Linked DNA regions of Oceanicoccus sp. KOV_DT_Chl. The protein of the gene in region 2 interacts with the protein of the main gene of each other region in a pairwise test. Links are inferred from orthologs where the notes say so. Each region holds a gene or a part of one and is shown on either strand. Other genes may lie near its edges.

What was found.
Region 1: the proteins of UNITIG_RS18500 (region 2) and ureG interact in binary tests that used the Escherichia coli proteins (3 or more experiments, as listed by UniProt). The link is inferred for Oceanicoccus sp. KOV_DT_Chl from one-to-one orthologs.

What each region holds. Positions count from the first base shown.
Region 1 is NZ_FQLF01000002.1:1,635,006-1,642,263, forward strand. The notes cover bases 2,269-5,253. They hold ureG (urease accessory protein UreG), read right to left. Parts: upstream 4,100-5,253; coding sequence 3,437-4,099; downstream 2,269-3,436. Other genes in these bases: ureE (urease accessory protein UreE), read right to left, coding at 4,787-5,251. Outside these bases: urea ABC transporter permease subunit UrtB, read right to left, coding at 40-1,653; UNITIG_RS11465 (urease subunit beta), read right to left, coding at 7,014-7,258. UniProt on the Escherichia coli protein: Involved in the maturation of [NiFe] hydrogenases. Required for nickel insertion into the metal center of the hydrogenase. Exhibits a low intrinsic GTPase activity, which is essential for nickel insertion.
Region 2 is NZ_FQLF01000005.1:246,102-253,345, reverse strand. The notes cover bases 2,318-5,288. They hold UNITIG_RS18500 (peptidylprolyl isomerase), read right to left. Parts: upstream 4,056-5,288; coding sequence 3,579-4,055; downstream 2,318-3,578. Other genes in these bases: UNITIG_RS18490 (DUF2959 domain-containing protein), read right to left, coding at 5,047-5,288; UNITIG_RS18495 (alkylphosphonate utilization protein), read right to left, coding at 4,349-4,918; UNITIG_RS18505 (hypothetical protein), read left to right, coding at 2,809-3,546; UNITIG_RS18510 (PadR family transcriptional regulator), read left to right, coding at 2,318-2,727. Outside these bases: UNITIG_RS18515 (TonB-dependent receptor), read right to left, coding at 1-1,921; more of UNITIG_RS18510, read left to right, coding at 2,059-2,317; more of UNITIG_RS18490, read right to left, coding at 5,289-5,694; UNITIG_RS18485 (YqaE/Pmp3 family membrane protein), read right to left, coding at 5,721-5,915; UNITIG_RS18480 (NUDIX domain-containing protein), read left to right, coding at 6,074-6,559; UNITIG_RS18475 (nuclear transport factor 2 family protein), read right to left, coding at 6,593-7,033; UNITIG_RS18470 (VOC family protein), read left to right, coding at 7,232-7,244. UniProt on the Escherichia coli protein: Folding helper with both chaperone and peptidyl-prolyl cis-trans isomerase (PPIase) activities. Chaperone activity prevents aggregation of unfolded or partially folded proteins and promotes their correct folding.

The DNA.
Region 1 (7,258 bases), on a different replicon or contig from region 2:
CAATAGTGGCAATGGAAATAAAAACTAGGAAGGTCATAATCAATCCTCCACGAATCGACCTTTGAGCGCAAACAAGCCTCGTGGTCGCCATTGAATAAATAAAATAATAAATACCAGCACTATAATTTTTCCTATGACCGCACCGGTATACGGTTCTAAAAACTTATTAGCGATACCCAAACTCATTGCGCCAAAGAAAGTGCCTAATAGGTTTCCTACACCGCCAAATACCACCACCATAAAAGAATCGATAATATAACCTTGACCCAAATTCGGCCCAACATTAGTGAACTGGCTTAGCGCTACGCCGGCAATACCTGCAATACCGGAACCCAAACCAAACGTTAGCGCATCAACATAACCGGAATGTATGCCCATGGAATTTGCCATAGGCCTATCCTGCGTTACCGCTCGCATTTGTAAACCTAGCAATGTTTTTTTCAACATCAATGCGAGTACACCTAACACTATCAAGCTAAAAAACAACACATAAATGCGGTTATAGGTAATGGCAACTGCATCATTCATCTGCCAAAAACCACTGATAAAATCAGGGCTCACCACCGCTACATTGTTTGAGCTATACATACGCACTGCTTGCTGTAAGATCAGGCTGATACCAAAAGTGGCGAGCAGCGTATCTAACTGGCGACCATATAAATGCCGAATAACCAAACGTTCAATCAATACCCCGACCAAGCCTGAAACTAAAAAGGCTGCAGGTATCGCGATAAATAATGAGTATTGAATAAAATTGGGGAATATTTGCTGAACCGCAAAGGTGGTATAGGCGCCCAGCATAATCATTTCGCCATGAGCCATGTTAATCACGCCCATAACGCCGAAGGTAATTGCCAGGCCAATCGCGGCCAATAATAAAATAGACCCTAAACTCAAGCCAAAAATAAAATCTTCGATAACTTTATAAAAACGCAACTTGCTTTTTGCGTCCTTTAACTGCTTGACCGCCAACGCCACTATTTCAGGATTGGATTCAAGATATTTGCCACTGTCATCGCGTAAAGTGAGGCGATTCAGTACATTGACTGCCTCTGGTGCTACGCTGCCACCTATTGTTTGCATGGCATTTAATCTTAGCGTTTGATCTTTACTATCAATATCAATCATCGCCAATGCCAGCTGCATGGCTGATTTAACTTTTATATTTTTTTCTGACTTGATTGCACGATAAATTTCTTCACGCAACTCCGGGTCTGGCGTCTTGGTAAGGTTTTGTGCCGATAGCAAACGTAAATCATCGTTTTTAACGGTCAATTCTAATTTTGCGATATTAGCCCGCAATACCCGTCGCAATTTATTATTGATGCGAATTTTAGTAATCGTTTTCTTGTTAGTGATATCTAATACTTCACCGCTTGTTACCAAGGTAATTTTTAAGCGGTCTTCAATCTCGTCAATATAAACCAACTTTTTGTCTTCATCACGATAGTACAGCCGTGCGTCTAACAACGCCTTTAAACTAGGCAATACACGCTCATCATCAATAATGGCCAAGGCATCAATAGCTCTAGCTTTTTCTTTATTAGAGTTTGTTATCAATTCTGCTAGCGCGTCTTCAAAATCACTCGTCAATGCAACAGGAGCAAAGAAAAGACATTGTAAACAGAGAAAAATTAATCCGAGGCGTTTCATTTACTGGCCCAATTTATTAAAAAAAATGGCTTCTTACTTTGCAGTAGAAGCCACTATTATTAGCGCAGGGAGAGAGGTATGGAACCGCCCTCCCGGCAGCCACATAGTTGACTGGTCTACATTCACTTAGAACATGAATTTAGAAATTTTGACCAGAACATTTTTTGGTTTCAGTATTGTAGTTACCACAGTTGATAGCAGGGTTCTGCCAATCAGAGATAACCTTTGCTGACTCAGCCAAATGATCAGTCCACGCATCACCAGCAACTTCCTTGGTTTGCGAAACAATCTCAAATTGACCATCAGCCTGAATTTCGCCAATCAATACTGGCTTGGTAAAGTGATGGTTTGGTAAAACCTTGGCCATACCACCGGTTAAGTTACTCACTTCAATGCCATACATCGCAGGACGTACTTTATCCACTTCAACTGAACCCGCTTTTTCAACGGCTTTAGCCCAGGCTTTAAAACCAATATAAGTGGCTTCCATTGGATCATTCGTTACGCGCTTGTCATCACCAATGAATTTTTCCACTTGGCAATAAATTCATCGTTGGCGTCAGACTCGGCACTCTGGAAGTAATTCCATGCAGCCAAGTGACCAACTAATGGTGCTGTATCAAAACCGGAAAGCTCTTCTTCACCTACCGAGAAAGCAACTACTGGAATGTCTTCCGCAGAAATACCCTGGTTAGCTAGCTCTTTGTAGAACGGTACGTTAGCATCGCCATTAACTGTTGAAACAACCGCAGTCTTTTTTCCCGCTGAACCGAACTTTTTGATTTCAGAAACGCGCGTAGTCCACTCAGAGAAACCAAACGGCGTGTAGTTAACGGAAATATCGGCTTCTGCTACACCTTTGCTGATTAAATACGCTTTTAAGATTTTGTTAGTCGTTTGTGGGTAAACGTAGTCAGTACCTTCCAATACCCAACGCTTAACGCCTTCTTCTTCCATTAAATAATCTACCGCAGGGATTGCCTGCTGGTTTGGCGCTGCACCCGTATAGAAAACATTTTTAGAGGATTCTTCACCCTCATACTGTACGGGATAAAATAACAAACCATTTAGCTTTTCAATAACCGGTAACACTGACTTACGTGATACTGAGGTCCAGCAACCGAAAATTACATCAACATCTTTTTGCTCGATTAGCTCTTTGGTTTTTTCTGCGAATAAAGGCCAATCAGAAGCGGGATCAACAACAACCGCTTCCAGTTTTTTGCCCAACAATCCACCTTTTTTATTTTGCTCTTCCACCATCATCAACACGGTGTCTTTCAAGGTCGTTTCACTGATTGCCATCGTGCCTGACAAAGAGTGCAATACACCGACTTTGATTGTATCTGCTGCTTGTGTAATCGCTGCGCTTAACGCGAGCGCGGCAACACCTAATGCTTTAGCACCGGTTTTCGCCCACTGCTTTTTTATTTCCATGATTGATCTCCAAGGATATTGTTCTTGTTTACGACACAAAGCCTTAGAGCAGAATTAATGCCAATCTTTATTTTTTTTCTGTAATAAGCTAAAAAATCATTATGATTCATAGGCTTACGCCACAGCATATTCCTAAGGCATAAGCTCTGCGTCCATAATGGCGCAAAATTGCGCACAACTTCAGTGCGACAAAAAAAATGCGCCTCATTTATGAACGTTTGGCGAATATTGAATAACGAATAGCACTAAACCTAGCTACCAGGTTGCCCCAGTCAGGCTTACATGCAATGAATAATCAAAAAGAGAGGGCAGCTTTAAAAAAGCCGCACCATATTGGGGATGTGACTTAGACAGCCACAGGGTCAGGGGTCAACATACCTTGATTGATTATGAAATCAATAATATCGGCCAAGCCCTGCTGAGTTTTTAAATTGGAAAAAACGAAGGGTCTGTCGCCACGCATTTTTTTAGCATCGCGATCCATTACCGCTAAATCAGCACCAACCAAGGGCGCTAAATCGATTTTATTAATCACCAATAAATCTGATTTGGTAATGCCGGGACCGCCTTTGCGCGGTATTTTATCCCCCGCAGATACATCGATAACATAAATGGTGAGGTCCGATAATTCAGGGCTAAACGTCGCCGCCAGATTATCACCACCGCTTTCGATCATCACTAATTCCAAACCGGGAAAGCGGTCATTGAGTTCTTCCACCGCGGATAAATTCATCGATGCATCTTCACGAATGGCCGTATGCGGGCAACCTCCAGTCTCAACACCGATAATTCTATCGGCCGGTAACACATCATGGCGTAATAAAAACTCGGCATCTTCGCGGGTATAAATATCATTGGTAATTACAGCAATATTTAAACGGTCCTTAAGTTGCGCGCAGAGCTCTTTGACCAATGCCGTTTTACCGGAGCCGACCGGGCCACCGATACCGAGACGGAGTGCGGGTTTTTGTTGTGCGGTTTTTGTTGGTGTTGGTATTGTTGCTGTCACGATTAACCTCAATCTAGGATCTAAATAAACGGGAATACTGGGTTTCATGTTGCGCTGAGATAATCGCCAATGCCGGCAGACCAGCGCCAATGTCATCATCAGCTAAAGTCATTGCCTGCTGGCAGCACTGCTCTACACTCGTCATTAAGGCGACCAATAATTGCTGCGCCTGGGTCTGCCCCAGCGGCACTAACTTGGTGGCAGCAGCGACTTGATTCTCTAACCAGCTCCAACACAGGCCGTGCATCAAAGAAGTTTGATCGACCTGCCAGTGAACGCCGGCCAGCGCAAACGCGGTAGCAAAACTGGCGGGGTACTGACGTGGCCATGCGGCGGCTTCATCAACCCCTAGTGAGGCTAACAAACGCATCAAGCCGCGACCCATTTGCACATCTTCCAATTCAAACTCGGCTGATTCACGGCTGGCTAATAAATAACTATTCCACTCATTTACTCGCGTCAGGTCTTTAACTTGCCACGCAGAATACAGGCGCGCCAATACTGGCAAATCCAAATGCGCCATGCTGTGACGCATAACCCCTCTATCCATTGCTGTGCCGCTGCTTGATCTGGCAAGTGCCCCAACTCCACGGCATATTCCTGCCCCTGCGAATAAGCGTAGGCACCTACTGGCAAGGCCGGACTGACCAAGTGCATTAAATGTAACAGCGAAGTATTCATCAGTATTTAGTGGGCGTGATCATGAGAATGGTCATGGTTTTTTGTCTGGCCATGATAAGCACCGTTCTCGGGATGAAAGGGGCGCTGACAGCTCTCAACTGTTAGCCCTAAACCCAACACCATGTCATCTAACACATGATCATGTTGATAGCGTATATAATCCGCGCCAATTTGTAAGGGCACATGACGATTACCTAAATGATAGGCCGCACGCATTAATAAATGGGCATCATCACTGCACACTTCTGACACAGTTTCAGCAGCGGCAATGACTTTTACACAGCTACCATCACTGCATTGCAACACATCGTCGTGTTGTAATACCCGGCCGCGCTCTAAAAACCAGCCCAGCGTTTCACCACAAACCGTTTGCGCTTTATGCCGACTTTTTTGCCGCTGTTGATAATCCAGCTCTATCGCTAACGCTGCTGGCCCGGCTGGCTGCTCACTCAGTTCAAAACATTCTTTCATTGGCTAACTTCAAATTAAAAAATCAAAATAGGGAATAGCGTTGCGCCAGCGGCAATACTGTTGCTGGCTCACACACTAACAGCTCACCATTGGCGCGCACTTCATAAGTCTCAGGATCAACTTCCATCTGCGGTTGCCAATTATTCAAGATCATATCGGCCTTGGTGACACTGCGGGTATTTTTACAAGCGACTAATAATTTATCCAAACCCAGTGCATGAGCGACACCGGCCTGAATCGCCGCTTCGCTGACAAAACTCACCGAGGTTGCCGCTACCGCTTTACCAAAAGCGCCAAACATTGGTCGGTAATGGACCGGCTGTGGTGTTGGAATAGACGCATTGGGATCGCCCATCGGCGCGGCAGCAATCATTCCGCCTTTAATAATCATCGCTGGCTTAATGCCAAAAAACATCGGTTTCCACAGCACTAAATCCGCCAGTTTGCCCACTTCAATAGAACCTACTTCATGGGCAATACCATGAGCAATCGCCGGGTTAATGGTATATTTTGCGATGTATCTTTTTGCCCGCAAATTATCCGAGTAATTACTATCGCCTTGCAAGGCACCGCGCTGCACTTTCATTTTATGTGCGGTTTGCCAGGTGCGACAAACCACTTCACCAACGCGACCCATCGCTTGTGAGTCCGAAGCAATCATCGAAAACGCGCCCAGATCATGCAAAATATCTTCAGCAGCTATTGTTTCCCGACGGATACGGGAATCGGCAAAAGCTACATCTTCGGGAATATTAGGATCAAGATGATGACACACCATCAACATATCCAAATGCTCATCCACGGTATTGATCGTATAGGGACGGGTCGGATTTGTTGACGAAGGTAAAACGTTAGACTCACCACAGGCTTTGATAATATCAGGCGCATGACCACCACCGGCCCCTTCCGTGTGATAAGTATGAATGGTGCGACCTTTAAACGCCGCCAATGTATCTTCAACAAAACCGGACTCATTCAAGGTGTCAGTATGAATCGCCACTTGCACATCGTATTTTTCAGCGACTGTTAAACAATTATCGATAGACGCCGGCGTTGTGCCCCAGTCTTCATGTAATTTTAATCCCATTGCCCCGGCAGCGAGCTGCTCTTCTAACGATATTGGTAAGCTGGCATTACCCTTGCCGAGAAAACCCAGGTTCATCGGGAATGCTTCAGCAGCTTGTAACATCTTGCCAATATGCCATGGGCCTGGCGTACACGTCGTCGCATTGGTGCCGGTTGCTGGACCCGTGCCGCCACCTAACATGGTAGTCACACCGCTCATTAACGCTTCTTCGATTTGCTGCGGACAAATAAAATGAATATGGGAATCGATACCGCCGGCGGTGAGGATTTGTCCCTCCCCGCAATCACTTCGGTACAGGGGCCAATAATAATATCGATACCGGATTGAATATCAGGATTACCCGCTTTACCGATAGCTTGAATGCGGCCCGCTTTAATCGCCACATCCGCTTTGACAATGCCCCAGTGATCAAGAATCAAGGCGTTGGTGATCACCGTATCTGGCGTGCCGGTGCTGGCGCGCTGGCTTTGGCCCATGCCATCGCGAATTACTTTACCGCCGCCAAACTTTACCTCTTCACCGTAGTGGGTAAAATCTTTCTCAACCTCTATCCACAACTCGGTATCACCCAAGCGTACGCGGTCACCCACGGTTGGACCATACATATCCGCATAGGCGCGGCGATCAATGGTAGTCATCAGTTACTCCAGCACATACTTATTTCATTTATTTAAATTAATCTAACGCGCCCATAATCTCACCGCGTAAACCATATACTTTGCGCTCACCGGCTAGTGCCACCAATTCCACCTCACGGCCCTGACCCGGCTCAAATCGCACCGCAGTGCCGGCAGCAATATTCAGGCGAAACCCTCTGGCCGCAGCCCGATCAAATTGCAAGGCCGGATTCGTTTCAAAAAAGTGATAATGAGAACCCACCTGAATCGGGCGGTCACCGCTATTGGCAACCGTTAACGTGA
Region 2 (7,244 bases):
TATAAAGACCGCGCACAAATCCATCATAGCTGCCCAGACTGATTTGATATTCAGCATTTAACGTCACTGTCCAGTTAGGCTCGTTGCCCAGATTTTTACCATCGGCATCGCACAAGAAAATGTGGGATGTTTGATTGTAGTCACCATCGTTGCCGCTACAGGGAATCTCCGCACCATCATATTTAGCATCGGTGTAGTTGACGCCGCCACCTACCGAGAGTGCTTCGGAGAGCAGTGCGGTGAAGTCAACTTCGGCGCCGCTGATTACTGCATCGCCGTTAGCCATTACGCCTGATGCGCGTGAATCCGGATTGCCATCAAGGTTTTCATCAATTAATGGCCCTGCGATACGATTGATGTAGTCATCAAATTGCTGGTAATACACCGAGCCATTCAACTGCAGGCGCTGATCCCATACCGTGGATTTAAAACCAAGCTCGTAAGAGATCGATGTTTCGCTATCGTAGATCAAGTCGTCGGGGTTTGTGATCCGCGGTTCGACGGTGACACCGCCCGGACGGAAGCTGGTGTCGATTGAGCCATACAGCATTACATCGTCGTCAAGATGATGCAGATACTTTAAAGAGCCGGTCACTTCTTCCTGATCGGTGAGCGCTTTATCGTCTGGAATAGCAGGGGGTCTAACATTGACGACATTGCCGTTAGCGTCAGTAATCACTGCATCATAGCGGTTGAAATTTCGGACTTTCGACCAGCGTAAACCGAGCTGTAGTCGTGAGTGTTCGTTCAGGTTGAAAGTATTGTGGGTGAAAACCCCTGTTTCTTCGCGGTTTGACGGTATGTCTGGTGCAGCGAAAAAGAAACCAGCGCCAGGCTGTATTTCACGCAGGTAGTTTGTGCTTAGGTTCTGGTCTTTGTAAAAACCGCCAACAATGTATTCCCAGAACCCGGAGTCAATGGAGCTGAGTCGTAACTCTTGCGAGAAAATATCGTACTCAGTGGTGACCTGTTGTAACTGGGGAAGCGGGCTGTAATTGGCTCGATCAATATCTCTGGAGTCAAATTGATGGATATCCTGATAACCGCTGATAGCCGTGAGTTGATGACCAAAAACCTCCCAATCGACATTCAGTACCGTTAAGCGGTTGCGTTTATCAAATGTGGCATCAAGTTGGTTTAACCCTTTGCGGTCATAGGTGTCCAGATCTGGATTGCCATTACCTAGGAGGTCAGTGCCGGCCATGTCTTTAAAGTCGTTTAATTCCTGCTCGCTGTATTCATGGGTCAGGCTGGTAGTCAGAGTGTCGCTAGGTTCCCAGGCAATGGTAATACGGCCGGCATCACTGTGGCTGCTTTGGGTACTGCCGGTATTGATATTGCGGATACCATCCATATCATTATCGTCATAATTGGCGGCAATACGCACCGCCAGTGTGTTTTCAACCACGGGAAGGTCGATTGCGGCTTGTGTAGAAAAGCCATTATTCTCAGTAACGGTGGTGCTGATATAGCCTTCAACATTGCCTTCGAAATTGGGTTTGCGGCTGTGGATAACGATCGCGCCAGCGGGCGATGTTTGCCCCTGTAACGTCCCTTGTGGGCCGCGTAACACTTCGATTCGGCTGATATCAAATAATTGGTTGAACACTGCATCATTACGCACTGGCACGCCGTTCCAGTAGGCATCTACTGTTGGGTTGGCCGTACCTTCCGAATCATACGTCACGCCACGCATACTGATGGTGGTATTGCGAGCATTGCTATCGTCCAGGGTCAAGCCAGTAGTAAGTTGTTCAACACTGGTAAAGTCCAGAATATTCAAGCGTTCTAAAGAATCGCCCTGTACGGCGCTAATGGCAGCACCAATATCCTGTGTGCTTTCCGTACGCTTTTGTGCAGTCACCATGATTTCTTCAATGACCAGCTCCGCCGCCGCACTATTGGCTAGCAAAATGGCCATTGGCAATGCTGCCAGTGGGATGAAATTACGCCCCGATCTTTCATATATATACTCCAATTTGTAGTATTATTTTGTCGAAAGCGAATATTACTCCTATTTGGAGTAACGGCATCACCCATTTAGGCTATAGTGTCGTCATGAGAAAATTGACCCCCACTTCCTATGCTATTTTGGGCCTGTTGGCACGTCGCCCCTGGTCTGCTTACGAATTGAATAATCATATGAAAGAGAGTGTGCTCCGTGCTTTCTGGTCCCGCGCTGAAAGTCATGTTTATTCAGAGCCCAAAAAACTGGAGGGCCTGGGCTTGGTGACCAGTCATACAGAGGACAACGGCGGTCGAACGCGCACTATTTATACGGTCAATGAAGAGGGAAGAGCAGCATTACAGGAGTGGTTGGCAGCACCGACTGAAACGTACTTCACCATGCAGTATGAAGCCATGCTAAAGTTTCTCTATGCTGGCTCCGGCGATATGGAAACCTTGCGCAACAATTTAGCCGCAGTAAAGGACACTGCAGTTAAGGAAGCAGCTGCCTACGCTGCAATTATTGGTGACTTTGAGGATGAAACGATCCGCACCATGCCAGGGGCTCCCTACAATGGCATCGCGCTTGAATATTTGGTTGATGTGATGGAGGCTCGTATTCATTGGGCTGAATCGACACAAGCATTATTAACGGCCATGCCGGATACCAATGGCGATAGTCGGCAGGCACAAACGCTTGGGCATGAAGCTTATCAGCGAGTATTGCAGCGGCTGGAAAATTTATTGGGTCAGGTCGACAGTCGGGAAAATAAAAATTAATTTTTTCTGTGCGCCAGCTTAATGTGCTGATAGCCTTGCGGTTTTATTTTCTACAAACAAGATTTTCCCAAGATAAAAATTATGAGTATTACCATACCTACCCCGGTCGGCGACGACGAAACGCTTATTGATCACGGCTGTTACAACTATTATCACGAAAGCCAGATTGGCGGCACCGTGTTTGCCGAGAAAACTAAAGTCAGCGAACCCTGGTCTCGTCATCGCAATGCACAGGGTGACATTATTGTGCGTGCTGAAAGAGATTCCCGCGAGTTTGGCAATAAAATTTTTGTGCAATCGCTGGCACATGCTAACCAAATAACCCAGTTTGATGTAGTGATAAAGATCTTTGCGGACGATGCAATCAAGCAATTGTCCGCGCATTATCAATTCAGTGCCAATTATGCGCAGATAAAACGTGTAACTTTAGAAGGTGCGGTAGAAGAAACTGAACTTGAGTTGGCGGAAGGTTATATCGTTTCACCGCTGATGCGTATTTACAACGGTGATGTAATTCAGCGATTGTTGGTACAAGGTGAGAGTCAGGTTTTAGTGCCCTGGATTCGCAATCCGCAGGATACAGAGCAATTACTCACGCCTCTATTAAGTCAGCGGCAGGCCCGCTTTCAAGAGCATGAAACCATTAACATTGACGGGCGCAGTATTGACGCGGCTCGCTATGAATATTTTGGCGGGGAATACCAGCCGGGAACGTTATTTTGGCTGGATCAAAAGGATGTTATGCAGCGCTATGTGTGGCAGCAGGATGAAATGAATTGCTGGGATACGCGGCTGGAGCAATACTTAGCAGCGCCTTAATTGGTCGCTGCTAAGTATCTAGTCAGCACTTTTTAGTGAGTATGAGGGCCATGGGCATGGCCGTGCTCTAATTCTTCATCAGTAGCCTGACGCACATCTTCAATGGTGCCTTCAAAATGTAGTGTAAAGCCGGCCAATGGGTGATTGCCGTCTACAGTGACCGTGTCGTCACTCACCTCCGTGACCATTACTGTCATTGGGCCATTGGGAGAGTCGGCGTTAAATTGCATGCCCGGTTGAATTTCGGCATCAGCTGGGAATGCGCTGCGAGGTACTTGCTGCACCATTTCTGCGATATGGTCGCCATATGCTTCTTCTGGCTTGATGGTGACTTTAAATGCTGCGCCCGCCACTTTACCGGTTAATTCGTTTTCCAGGCCAGGGATGATGCCGTCAGCGCCATGCAAGTAAATGAGGGGTTCGCCAGCTTGCGATTGGTCCATGACCTCACCCTTGTCATTGGTAAGGGTGTATTGAATGCTGACGACTGAATTTTGTCCGATTAACATGAGATTTCCTCAGTGATTAAAGTGTAGGCGCAGTGGAGGCAAGCGCTAAAGTGGTGGTTTGTCATTATTAACGGGTTATATTGGGTTCAGAAGCTGTTTTTCAAGGTTTAGAAGTGGCTAGTTTCGCGCTCAGGTAGCGATCTTCGCCGTATTACCCCTGTTTTCGTTTTGAAATACACCATTTAAACTGTCGGCTAGTGTATCGGGCTTACTGGTATCGGGCAAATATAGGGGGGTGAATTATTTACTTTTCCGGGGCGAGAGCTTCGTCAAGCCTCGCTCGAAAGTGGGGGTTAGTTCGATTTCTTCAAAAATTTGGTCAGCAGGACAATACGGGTGCCATTGACTCGGCCTTCAATTTGCTCGGGGTTGTTGGTTAGCGAAATGCCACGGACTGCGGTACCGCGCTTGGCGGTAAAGTTGGCACCTTTAACCACCAGATCTTTGATTAAGGTCACAGTATCGCCTGCCTCCAGCGCGGCACCATTGCTATCCAAAGTGGCTGGCTGGTCGCTATTGCTTAAAGCGGCTTCTGCCCACGTTTGTGTATCTTCATCCAAATACAGCATTTCCAGTAAATCCTGCGCCCAGCTTTCAGTGGATAGCTGTTTTAATTGCCGCCAGGCCATCACTTGCACTGCCGGTGTTTGACTCCACATGCTGTCATTCAGGCAGCGCCAGTGGTTCACTTCAGTTGTTTCCGGGTACTGGATTTGGCTTAGACAGGTGTTACATAAGAGGATGCTTTTATCCACGCTGCCATCGTGGTCAGGTGGAATTTCATACGTATTCAGATCGTCTTTACTGGTACATAATTCGCAGCGAGAGTGACTGCGTTTGATTAAGGCTTTATCAATAGGCATGAATGGGCTCTTGGAAGTATTTGCTATTACATCAGGAGGCGCATTATGCCTTTACCGCAAATGATTATCCAATGTGCGGGATAATTTTTACGCTGGCTAAAAGGATCAAAAGTGGGCAGTAAAAAGTTCTAACCTTTCCGAAGCTCGGAAATAAAGGTATCGGATTCTTTGATAGCTTTTTCCATCTCTGCCAGTAGCGAAGAGACATTACGATTTACATTGCCGAGTTCATTTTTGAGTGAGCTGATCGCGCGAGCATTCAGGTTATGTTTAAGATACAGCGTGTTGTCATGCAGCGTTGCGAGTACCGGGGCAATAGATTTTTCTGCTTTTTGCATAGCATTCAATAAATTTTTATAACGGCGTTGGGTATCCTGTAGCTTTCTTTCGCTGTCACGGCGCAGATTTTGGTTGGTGTACTGTCCCAGTTCTTCTTTCCATTCATCAAATAAAGCTTGCGCAACAGAATCGACTTTTTCGATTCTGTTGCTGATGTTTTCGGCTGCTGCAACGCTGTCCTCGTATTCGTCATTAAGGCGGTTATACATGGTTTCCACATCACCGCCATCAAAACTCGCTACCGCTTTAAATTGTTCCAGCGCATTTTTAAATTGTTGCTGGCCTTCTTGCTGTGCTTGCTGCGCTTCTTCTAAGCGATCAATTAATATATCGCGTTTGTGAATGCCGATTTCTTCCATGGCATTGTAATAAGTGCTTTCACAGGCGGTGAGCAATATTAAGCCGGCAGCAAATAAAATGTGCGTTAATAATTTCATGGGAATTCCTAAAGCGAGCTGACAGTTTATTTATTATTGCCAAGTGCTTGGTTAATTTTTTTATCGGTATTATATTGGCTCAAGGCGTATACCGACCAGATAGCCGCTGGCACCCAGCCGATGAGCGTTAATTGCAATATCAGGCAAATGATGCCAGCAAAGGGACGGCCGATGGTGAAGAATTGTAGCCAGGGCAGTAAGATAGCCAGAAGTAAACGCATGTTGATCCTTTATTCAGTGGTGGTCACTGCGAATAATAGTAGCCTTAAGCGGGAGTGTGCTCAACAGGCTGGTGCTTACTCATTGATTTTTTTTTTGAAGCCTGCGTTATAATCGCATGGAATCAAGCTGAAAGAGAAACACTTAGAAGAGAGATGTTATGAATTACTGTCCCCAATGTGCTAATCCCCTTACCCCTGTGATAATTGATGGTGAGCATCGTCGGGGCTGTGCTGCCGATGCCTGTAATTTCGTGTTTTGGAATAATCCAACGCCGGTGGTGGCGATGATTGTTGAGGTTGATGAGGGGGTAGTGCTGGCACATAACGCAGCCTGGAAGCACGATTTTTTTTCAATAATTACCGGGTTTTTAGAGCAGCAGGAAGACCCGCAAGTCTGTGCCCATCGTGAAACGGAGGAGGAGTTAGGTTTGCAGGTGATCGAATCGTCACTGGTGGGGGTTTATTCTTTTGCCGAGCAGAATCAGGTTATTATCGCTTACCATGTGCGAGCGCAAGGCGATATTAAACTGAATCATGAGTTGGATGCTTATAAAATTGTGCCAAAAGAAAAGTTAAAAGGATGGGATATGGGTACCGGCTTGGCGATTAATGATTGGGTGGCAGCGCAGGGGTTCGGTGTTTGATTTTGATAGGTTGGACGAACAACCACGGAGTATTTACTCCGCAGGTTTGGCCTCTAATTCTTTTTTCTTTTCAATCCAGGCGCCGATAGTGACACCCATGTTATGTGGGTTATAGGCATCTTCTTCATAGCTAAATAAGCCATTACCAGCATAGTGCAATATGGTGATGTTAGGTTCCTGATATATCTTGCCATCGCCTAAATCTTCCATGCGGTTCATCACTTCACAGAACACCCAGCCTTTGTTTTCATCAATGGAATACCAGGTAACAGGAAAGGCCGTCATGCTGCTGGCGGGCCAGCTATTCATGGTTTTGGTGATCCATACTTTTATGTTTTCTCGCCCCCAGAATTTACCGTAGTGATGTTCAAAATAAGTTGCATCTTCAGTAAAGCAATTAGCCCAGTCGGTCCAGTCTTTGGTTTGAGCGCCGGTCAATGCAGCGGCTTGAAATTTATCGAAGGCTTGTTCGATTTCTTCGCGATTCTAACGTCCCATAATGTTATTCCTGTTTGGTTGAGAATAATTTCAGGCTATCACAGCACAGGAATGTCACCAAAGTATATGCTGCCTTATAAAGTTACAATCTGTTAAGGCCGTTGCTTGCTGATTGATCTTTGAGGCGGGGCTGGTCGATACTACCTAATCATTAATATAGTTAGAGAAAAGTCTATGGCACTTCAGC